DNA from 2 places in the Sporosarcina sp. FSL K6-3508 genome. Region 1 is predicted to be linked to the other one. Evidence: riboswitches for the same ligand, from Rfam matches in the RefSeq annotation. Region 1 holds a riboswitch; the other holds the start of a gene.
The links. A riboswitch is a leader RNA that binds a small molecule or an ion and turns the genes downstream of it on or off. The one in region 1 is predicted to bind thiamine pyrophosphate.
Positions count from the first base shown of each region.

Region 1 (4,428 bases):
TGTGCAGGAAGGATTGACTGCCTTTGCTTCCTATGATTATTCTTTGCAAACATTTGAAGCGAAAAGATGGATGAAACGCATGTCGGACGTATATGAAAGCGTCGTGAGTTTGGAGTGGGCTGCAAAGTATGGTAGGAAGTATGAGAAGTTAGCAGAGGTGTTCATGGAAGATACATGGGGGTTGCGTAAGTCAGGCGAACCGATGAAAACAGTGGAATGCTTTGAGGAATTAATCTGAAAAGCAAGACTGTATAAATGGAGGGCTGTCCAGGGAGTGATCTCCTGAACTGCCCTTCTTACTTTTGCATCATTTTGCTGTCGAAGATCATAAAGTGTCTATACACGATCATAAATTCCAGTCAACCGCTCATATCCTCCTGCCAAGCGATCATAGCAACTAGGAACTCGCTCATTAAACTGTGTATCGCGCTCATAAAAGGTTTCTTTCTACTGAATTGGGAAGGATGAACCGATCCCTCGTTACTGCTAACCATAGACTCATCGAACGACTCCGTTTCAGTTTACAAACATTCTAGTGTCAGCTATATCTGATCGTGCAAATGTCAGCCAAGGCGAGTTCTTTGACATCTGCATCTCCGAACGGTTGAAAATGGATAACTCGATTGTTTTTGTCGAATTCTAAGTAATAGCCATTATGCTGAATATTTTTTGATTGTTTCAATGTGATTTCGATAGGATCACCCATCATTAAATCGACGAGTATATGAATTAATTTCTTTTCGTCATAACATCTAGTCTCCCGATTCGATACATGCGAAGAGTCACAGCTGTTGCAAGGTCTAAACTTTCTTGATGACATAAAATATGCACCTCCTTCTCTCTTAGTGTATGTCGAAAAACGTGAGAGAACTGTGCCGTTTCATTTGATGAATTCAACGGCAAGGAGGTGCAACTGAATGTAAGCTTGCTCTACCAATTAACCATGCAGAAAATCAAGAAATAACTCTATTAATCCATTACCAATCCGCCATCCACAACAAGATTTTGTCCTGTGATGGCACGGCTGGAAGGAGAAGCGAAGAAAACAACCACATCGGCTACTTCTTCTGGAGTGACGACTCGCCCAATCGGTGTATTGGCTTTAATGATATCGAACACAGCATCCGGTGTAGCAGCGCTAGCATCTGTTTTCAGTAAAAGCCCACCTGACACCATATTGACGGTGATACCATCTGGTCCTAACTCTTTTGCCATGCTTCGCGTCATACCGAGCAAAGCGGCCTTACTCGTATTGTAATCGTGATAAGGCACGACAGGATTCTGCACCAAGTTTGTACCGATATTGATGATTCGACCAAACTGCAATCGTGTCATACCTTCCCGAGTTGCTTGAAGTGTATTCAGTGTTGCCCCCACAGAACCTTCCAACTGTTTATGATAATCCTGCCATTCAATTGCATCCAACTGTTTCCGATCATCGCCGTTGAAAGAAAAGTCGATTAATGCATTATTGACGATTGTCGTAATTGGTTGTCCGAAATGACGGTTAGCCTGTTCTACTAATAACTGCAGATCATCTAGATTCCGCACATCTGCCCGCAGTGCAATTGCTCGGTCACTGCCAATTTCATTCACAACTTGCTGAGCTTTATCACTATTTTTAAAGTAATTCACGACAACTTTTGAACCTGCTTCGCCAAATGCCTTCGCAGTTGCCGCGCCCAATCCTCTGCTTGCACCTGTCACCAATACTACTTGATCTTTCAATTCCAATCCATCCAGCTCCTTTTTTCATAGGTTTATACAAAAAAAGACCACTGAAAGTTAGCGGCCGCTGAAAAGAATGCCACTTCCCTCCGTCGGTATCAACCGAATCAGGTTCAAAGGGTCGGAGTTTTCTCCTCTCAGCCAATAGGCACCCCCAGTGATTTTGTTATGTATGTGTCTGTGAAGTATAGCATTAGGAACATTTTAATACTATGAATTACCATTCTTTTTCATAGTTTCATGCAAATATCTGAATCATTTGTTAAAATAAAATAAGGGTGAAGCACTGGCAAAGAACAGGAGGAGAAACGTATGAAAACGATCTACTCAACAAATTTGCAAGCGGTTTCAAATATTGAAGACGGAGCAACGTTAATGGTTGGCGGATTTGGACTGGTTGGGATACCAGAGCAGCTGATTCTGGCATTGGTAGAAACTGAAGTGAAAGATTTAACAATCATATCAAATAATTGTGGCGTGGATGATTGGGGACTTGGCTTGTTGCTGCAAAAGAAGCAGATCAAGAAAATGATTGGATCGTATGTTGGGGAGAATAAGGAATTTGAACGCCAGGTATTGGCAGGGGAAATTGAAGTCGAGCTGACACCGCAAGGAACGTTGGCTGAAAAGATACGTGCAGGCGGCGCGGGGATACCGGCTTTCTATACGCCTGCTGGAGTCGGGACACAGATTGCAGAAGGAAAAGAAGAGCGGGTCTTTGATGGCAAGGAGTATTTATTGGAGGAAGCTTTGCGTGCGGATTTCGCATTGATTCGGGCAGCGAAAGCCGATCGTTTGGGAAACTTGATCTACAATAAAACGGCGCAAAATTTTAACCCACTTATGGCGGCGGCAGCTAAATTTACAATTGCTGAGGCGGAAGAGATTGTAGATGTTGGAGCACTAGATCCTGCTCACATCCATACCCCAAGCATTTATGTGCAAGGCTTAATACAGGCAAAACAAGAAAAACGAATTGAGCGGCTGACGACTCGGCAGAAAGGGGAGGGAGCTTAATGAAACCAATTCATTTTAGAGAGCGTATTGCGAAAAGGGCAGAGCAGGAAATTAAAGACGGCGACTATGTCAATTTAGGCATTGGTATGCCAACACTTGTAGCGAACTATATTTCAGCTGATAAAACAGTCATTTTGCAGTCGGAAAATGGATTATTGGGCATTGGGCCGTATCCTTTAGAAGAAGATGTCGACCCTGATTTGATCAATGCTGGAAAAGAAACGGTATCAACGATTCCCGGATCTGCTTTCTTCTCGAGTGCCGAATCATTTGCGATGATCCGCGGCGGCCATGTGGATGTTGCGATTTTAGGCGCAATGGAAGTGTCTGAAACAGGAGATTTGGCCAATTGGATGATTCCAGGGAAAGTGATTAAAGGGATGGGTGGCGCGATGGATTTGGTTCATGGTGCCAAAAAAGTGATCATCATAATGGAACATGTTTCTAAAAGCGGTGAACCGAAGATTAAAAAGCGCTGTACTCTGCCGCTAACAGGAAAAGAAGTCGTGGATAAGATTATTACCGAACGAGCTTTAATTGAAGTGACTCCAAAAGGTTTAGTGCTGAAAGAAGTATTTGACGGTTTTACGGCAGAGGAAGTTATTGAATCAACGGAAGCTGATTTGATTCGGGGAGACAATTGTATAGGATGATAAGTGCTCTGTCTAATTTAGGCAGAGTTCTTTTATGGAAATAAGAAGGAGATTGTGTCAATCGACTGCCGATAATCAATAAATAACAGTAGCCGCTCGTAAAGCCTAGCTTTGAGCTCATAGGTCTTGCTTTGCCGCTCATAAAGCCTTGCTCTGTGCTCATACTTCCCGTCATCTCGCTCATAAGCCCTTTGCTTAAGCTCATACCCGCCATGACTAGCCGCTCATTAACCAACAACGCAATTCCCATAATATAATGCTACAATACATAACAACAATGCATCGAGGTGAACGACAAATGAAAATATTGCTCCTTATAAAAGACCCATTAGAAGCACAAGGCTTAAAATGGCTGCTGACATCACAATGGAACGACGTGGCGGTCGAAATAACAGACCAACCAAACGTACTGCGCACATTTCAAGACGCTTACTTATACATCATCGACATGGACTTCATCAGCAAAGAAGACGTCGACTTGCCTGCTCATGCACTCTGGCTTGGCATTTCTTCAGACCGCACATTTCAGACGGTCTATCAGGCACTTACGCTAAAAGCCGAAGACGTGCTGTTCCGTCCGTTCCCACCTGAACGCCTGCTGAAACAAGTCCAGCAAATCCGTTTTCATTGGCGCAATGAAAAAACGGATCGTGAACAGCCGCTTGCACAGCAGCAAAACAGTGTATCCTATGAGGATTTACTCATCCGAGACACGATACCACAACAGCCGATTTGTATGAGCCTGCTTGCGATATCCGATTTAGAAGCGTTGGATATCCTCGTTGAAAAATTGAAGCGCTATGATTTTCCGGCGGCATTTCAAGTGTTTCCGTTTTCGGATCATGTACTGGTCATTCATCGGTTGAGCGAAATGCAGCCATTGCATGAAGCGTATCGAGTGTTTTTTTCACAATGGAAGGGTCAATCGGAAGCTTTGCTGACGATTTATCTATATATAGCGGATGAAGAAATAAGCTATCGTGCGTTCTACAAAAAAATGCGCCTGTTCCATGAGCGAATTTTCTATGAC
Region 1 is NZ_CP152016.1:743,322-747,749, forward strand. Features, by position in the region: gene MKX97_RS03465 (acyl-CoA dehydrogenase family protein) at 1-238, shown strand, start outside; gene MKX97_RS03470 (hypothetical protein) at 539-820, opposite strand; gene MKX97_RS03475 (3-oxoacyl-ACP reductase) at 970-1,734, opposite strand; TPP riboswitch at 1,796-1,894, opposite strand; gene MKX97_RS03480 (CoA transferase subunit A) at 2,041-2,745, shown strand; gene MKX97_RS03485 (CoA transferase subunit B) at 2,745-3,398, shown strand; gene MKX97_RS03490 (response regulator transcription factor) at 3,697-4,428, shown strand, end outside.

Region 2 (4,428 bases), 980 kb from region 1:
GGTCTACGGGTGGAAACATGGTACCGGAAGAGGAAATGAAGAGCTACTACGAGCAAGCGAAGAAGTAATTATTCGTTTAATTTCCCGGGAAATCGACAAATGTTTCTCGGTATGTCGATAAAAGAGCTATGGAGAAAAATTCTCCATAGCTCTTTTGGGTGCAAAAGATATATAAAATTTAATTTTTAATGGCTCGTATTGATTCAGAAAAGGTTTGCGTTGCTGCTGAAGGGTTTTCAGCAGATGCGATAGAAGAAATCACTGCGATGCCATCCGCGCCTGCATGCAAAGCGGGACCGAAGTTCGCCAAAGAAATACCCCCGATCCCTACAATCGCCATATCAGGAAAAGCTGTATGGATTTCCTTAATAAGCGCAGGGCCAACGACAGCAGAGGCATCTAGTTTGGTCGCTGTCGGATAGATCGGACCAATGCCTACATAGTCAGCACCGATTGCTTGAGCAAGCTGTACTTCTTCTGCGTTATGGGTAGAGACACCTAGCCATTTACTTGGACCGATTCGCGTTCGGACAATGCCAGCTTGCTCGTCGTCTTGGCCAACGTGGACGCCGTCTGCATTAATGGCCAAGGCAAGATCCACATCATCATTAATGATAAAAGGAATATGGTACTGACGACATAATACCTGACATTTTTTCGCGAAACCGACCAATGCCTCTCCTTTCAAAGCATTCTCGCCTTTTTCGCGCAACTGGAAGCAAGTAATACCCCCACGAAGAGCTGCCTCTAAGATGTCCAGCGTTTCTTGCTCCCCATTTGTTGCAGTATTTGGGGTACCCATCACAAAATAAAGACTCAAAGCTTTTCTCACTTCTGCATTCCGCATTAGTGCATCTCCTTCTTTAAACGATTATATGCCCAGTGGTTCGTCGGTCCATGCCCAGAACCAATGCGTAGACTGTCTTCGATCGCAGCTTGGATAAATTGTTTTGCTTCTGCAACGGCATCTGACAAGGAATAGCCTTTTGCGATAAAACCGGTTAAAGCAGCTGCAAACGTACAGCCTGTACCATGGGTATCTTTTGTTTGTACCCAAGGCGTTGTCATGGTGAAAGATTGACCTTCACAATCAGCGTAATAATCTTTTGCTTCGAGCACATCGTTGCGGTGGCCGCCCTTCATAATGACGGCTCTTGCACCTAGCTCGATGATGATTTGCGCCGCTTCTTGAATATCCTCATCCGTTACAATCTTCATGCCTGTTAGTACTTCGGCTTCCGGAATGTTGGGCGTAATAATAGTGGCAATTGGGATTAAATTTTCCTTCATCGCTTGGACCGCTTCTTGCAGTAATAATGATTGACCACCTTTGGCAATCATGACAGGATCAATCACGAGAGGAATCGGCGGGTATTCTTCCAATAAAGAAGCAATAGCCATTATAATTTCTGTAGAAAATAGCATACCTGTTTTACAGGCTTTCACTTCAAAATCATCCAGTACAGCACGTACTTGAGCTACTACGCCTTCTACTGGTACTGGATAAACACCATGAACGCCTTGTGTGTTTTGGGCGGTAATGGCAGTAAGTGCGGATGTGCCAAATACACCGAGCTCTTGAAACGTTTTTAGATCGGCTTGGATTCCAGCACCGCCACCGCTGTCTGAACCGGCAATAGTCAATGCTACTTTTACTGTCAATGAAAAAACCCCCTTACTCGTAGTTATACTAAGTACGTTTTGGTTTTGCGATCCAATGTATATAATGCATTCAAAAAGTTCATAGCAAAATCACCTGGCCCATGAGAAACTTTGGCCGCTTCTTCGCCTGCACGTTTATAAAATGCGAGTGCCGCCGCTGCTGCTTCTAAAGGACGTTCGCTCCCGATTGATAAGAATGCTCCTACTACGGAACTGAGTAAACAACCTGTACCCGTAATATTCGTCATCATAGGGTGTCCCCCAGTAATGGATAACGTGGAATGGCCGTCAGTAACGATATCAATTTCTCCAGATACAGCCACTAAGCATGCATATTTCAAGGCAACGATTTTTGCGATTCCCTCTACGTCGGCTTGTCCTTCTCCTGCATCTACGCCTTTTGCATTCCAGGGGATGTCTACGATAGCAGCCAATTCTCCGACATTACATCGAAGCAGAGTAACATCCACTTCATCTAAGATTTGCAGTACACAAGCTTTTCGGAAGGGAGTCGCGCCTGCACCGACCGGGTCCAGCACAACAGGTTTTCCCGCTGCGCGGGCACTGTTGCCTGACAAAATCATTGCATCTACTGTTTGTTGCTTCAACGTCCCGATATTCAGAATGCTACAATCGGCAACTTTTGCGATATCCTTTGCTTCTTCTATTGCATCAGCCATTACAGGAGAGGCTCCGATAGCTAATAGACCATTCGCTTGAAAATTCGCTACTACGATATTCGTAATGCAATGAACCAGTGGTTGTTCCTTGCGAAGTTGGTGAATAAGCGGCATGTTTCTCTTCCTCTCTATAAAGGTATATATACAAAAAGCCCATTCGAAATGGGCTGTTGGGTACGATAACTACCCACTTCCCTTCGCTAGTATGACTAGATCAGGTTCCAAGGGTTTGCGGTAAATGCATCTCAGCCCATTAAACCGGGCTCCCCTAGTGGTGAATATGAATCAGACATATTGATTGTAGCATATATTTACAGAAGGATAAAACGATACTGGGATGAGCAGAATGAATTGTATAAAAATGATAGATAACACATAGAAGAAGTAGGTAAACACATATGCCCAATGTTGCATAAGTGTCTGAAATGAAACAGTCGATTGATATGAAATGAATAAAAAGGAGCAGATGAAAAATGGAGCCATTATTCGAAGTTCAAAGTATGAAGCATTCATTGGGGGAGCTATCGTTTGTTTGGAGTGATACAGGAGGGTACTATAGGGTCTATAAAAATGAACGGCAGTTGTATGAAGGGACTGTTGCTGAATTTACTGACGGAGAACTCGATTCAAGACACCCATTTCAATATACGATTGAACGTGTAAAAGACGAAAAAGTAGAAGACGTCATAGTGATTCAAACATCTGCTTTAACGAGCAGGGTGGAAGACGAACATCCTCTACAACGTTTGGTCATCACAACAATTGCGGCTTCGTCACAAATTGCTTTGTCTTGGGAGCGAATTAAAGGCGTAGAAAAATACGATATTTACCGTAATGGAATATATCTCGATACCGTAGAGAATAACCGCTTCATCGATCGAGAATCAAGCATGTCCGAGGCGGTTACATATAGTGTTTTGGGTACTCGTCCACTAATTGACAGCAATCAGCAAATGAATGTCAGTAAGTCGATCGTATCGAAAGCATTTGAAGTAGTGATGCCGCCTAGTTCAGAGAACAAGCCGACGGAGGAAAGCTATACGTTTTCAATACGAGTGAATTGTCGGGATCACTTATTGCAACCGGTGGCAAAGCGTAAAAAGGTGCTAGAAATAGATCGGTGGAAGTTTCGCTATATTACATTTTTAAAAGAAGATATCCTGAAAAATCCTAATCTCTTGTCTCCGTTGCCATACTTCGCTGGTGATGACCGGGATTTCGACCCAGAAGGGAAAAGTTATCGGACGCGAGTGGATATGCGAGGTGAATTCAATATTGAAGAAAGCTCGCTTCAATTTACGAAGGCTGTCGGTCCATCTATTGGCATGAATTATTTGAAACGCTATAAGCGTCATGGTCATGCATCGTTAGAAGATATTGAAATCAAACGTTTGGAAGGGAAGCCGTCAGAAATCAATTTTGAGATAGTGCATGATGTCGGGAATCCACTGACAGTTTCTCCACCCATCCATTATGAAGTGAAGGGTCATCTGGATTGTGGAGGAAATATCGATTTGGTTGGTTATCATAACGACGCTCCTCATCATGAGATCTATCTATCGCTTGGTGACGGTGATTGGTGGACTATACGTCAGTCGGAAAGCGAAGGGCTGGCATACTTATCAGGTGTCTTAGGTGATGATTATTGGCGTTATATGACGTGTAATTAATCACGAAAAGCCGCTATGTGAGCGGCTTTTTTTATTTTGGCAATCTTATCGTAAAGAGAGCACCTTTGCCTTTTTCACTCTGTACATCGATCACGCCCTCGTGTAGAAGGACAAGCTGTTTGACGATTGAAAGACCAAGCCCAAATTCACCGTACGGCGTGGAAGTTCTTGAAATGATAGCTTTATAAAAACGATCCCAAATTTGTTCGATTTCAGCGGGGTTCATGCCGATTCCCGTATCTGCGATTTCGATAATCGTTTCTTTCTCGTTTTCCTTGGCAATTAGAGTAATCGTCCCGTTTTCACAAAATTGGATACTGTTTTTGGTGATATTGATGAAAATTTGCATGAGCCGGTCGTAATCTGCAAAGACAGACAGCTGATCGGATGCATTGACTATAATGGTATTTCCACGT
Region 2 is NZ_CP152016.1:3,395,507-3,399,934, reverse strand. Features, by position in the region: gene MKX97_RS16965 (D-serine ammonia-lyase) at 1-68, shown strand, start outside; gene thiE (thiamine phosphate synthase) at 179-847, opposite strand; gene thiD (bifunctional hydroxymethylpyrimidine kinase/phosphomethylpyrimidine kinase) at 847-1,662, opposite strand; gene thiM (hydroxyethylthiazole kinase) at 1,686-2,456, opposite strand; TPP riboswitch at 2,518-2,622, opposite strand; gene MKX97_RS16945 (DUF3238 domain-containing protein) at 2,816-4,012, shown strand; gene MKX97_RS16940 (HAMP domain-containing sensor histidine kinase) at 4,044-4,428, opposite strand, start outside.
Region 2: linked by a shared signal. The riboswitch ahead of thiM (hydroxyethylthiazole kinase) and the one ahead of MKX97_RS03475 (3-oxoacyl-ACP reductase) in region 1 are both predicted to bind thiamine pyrophosphate.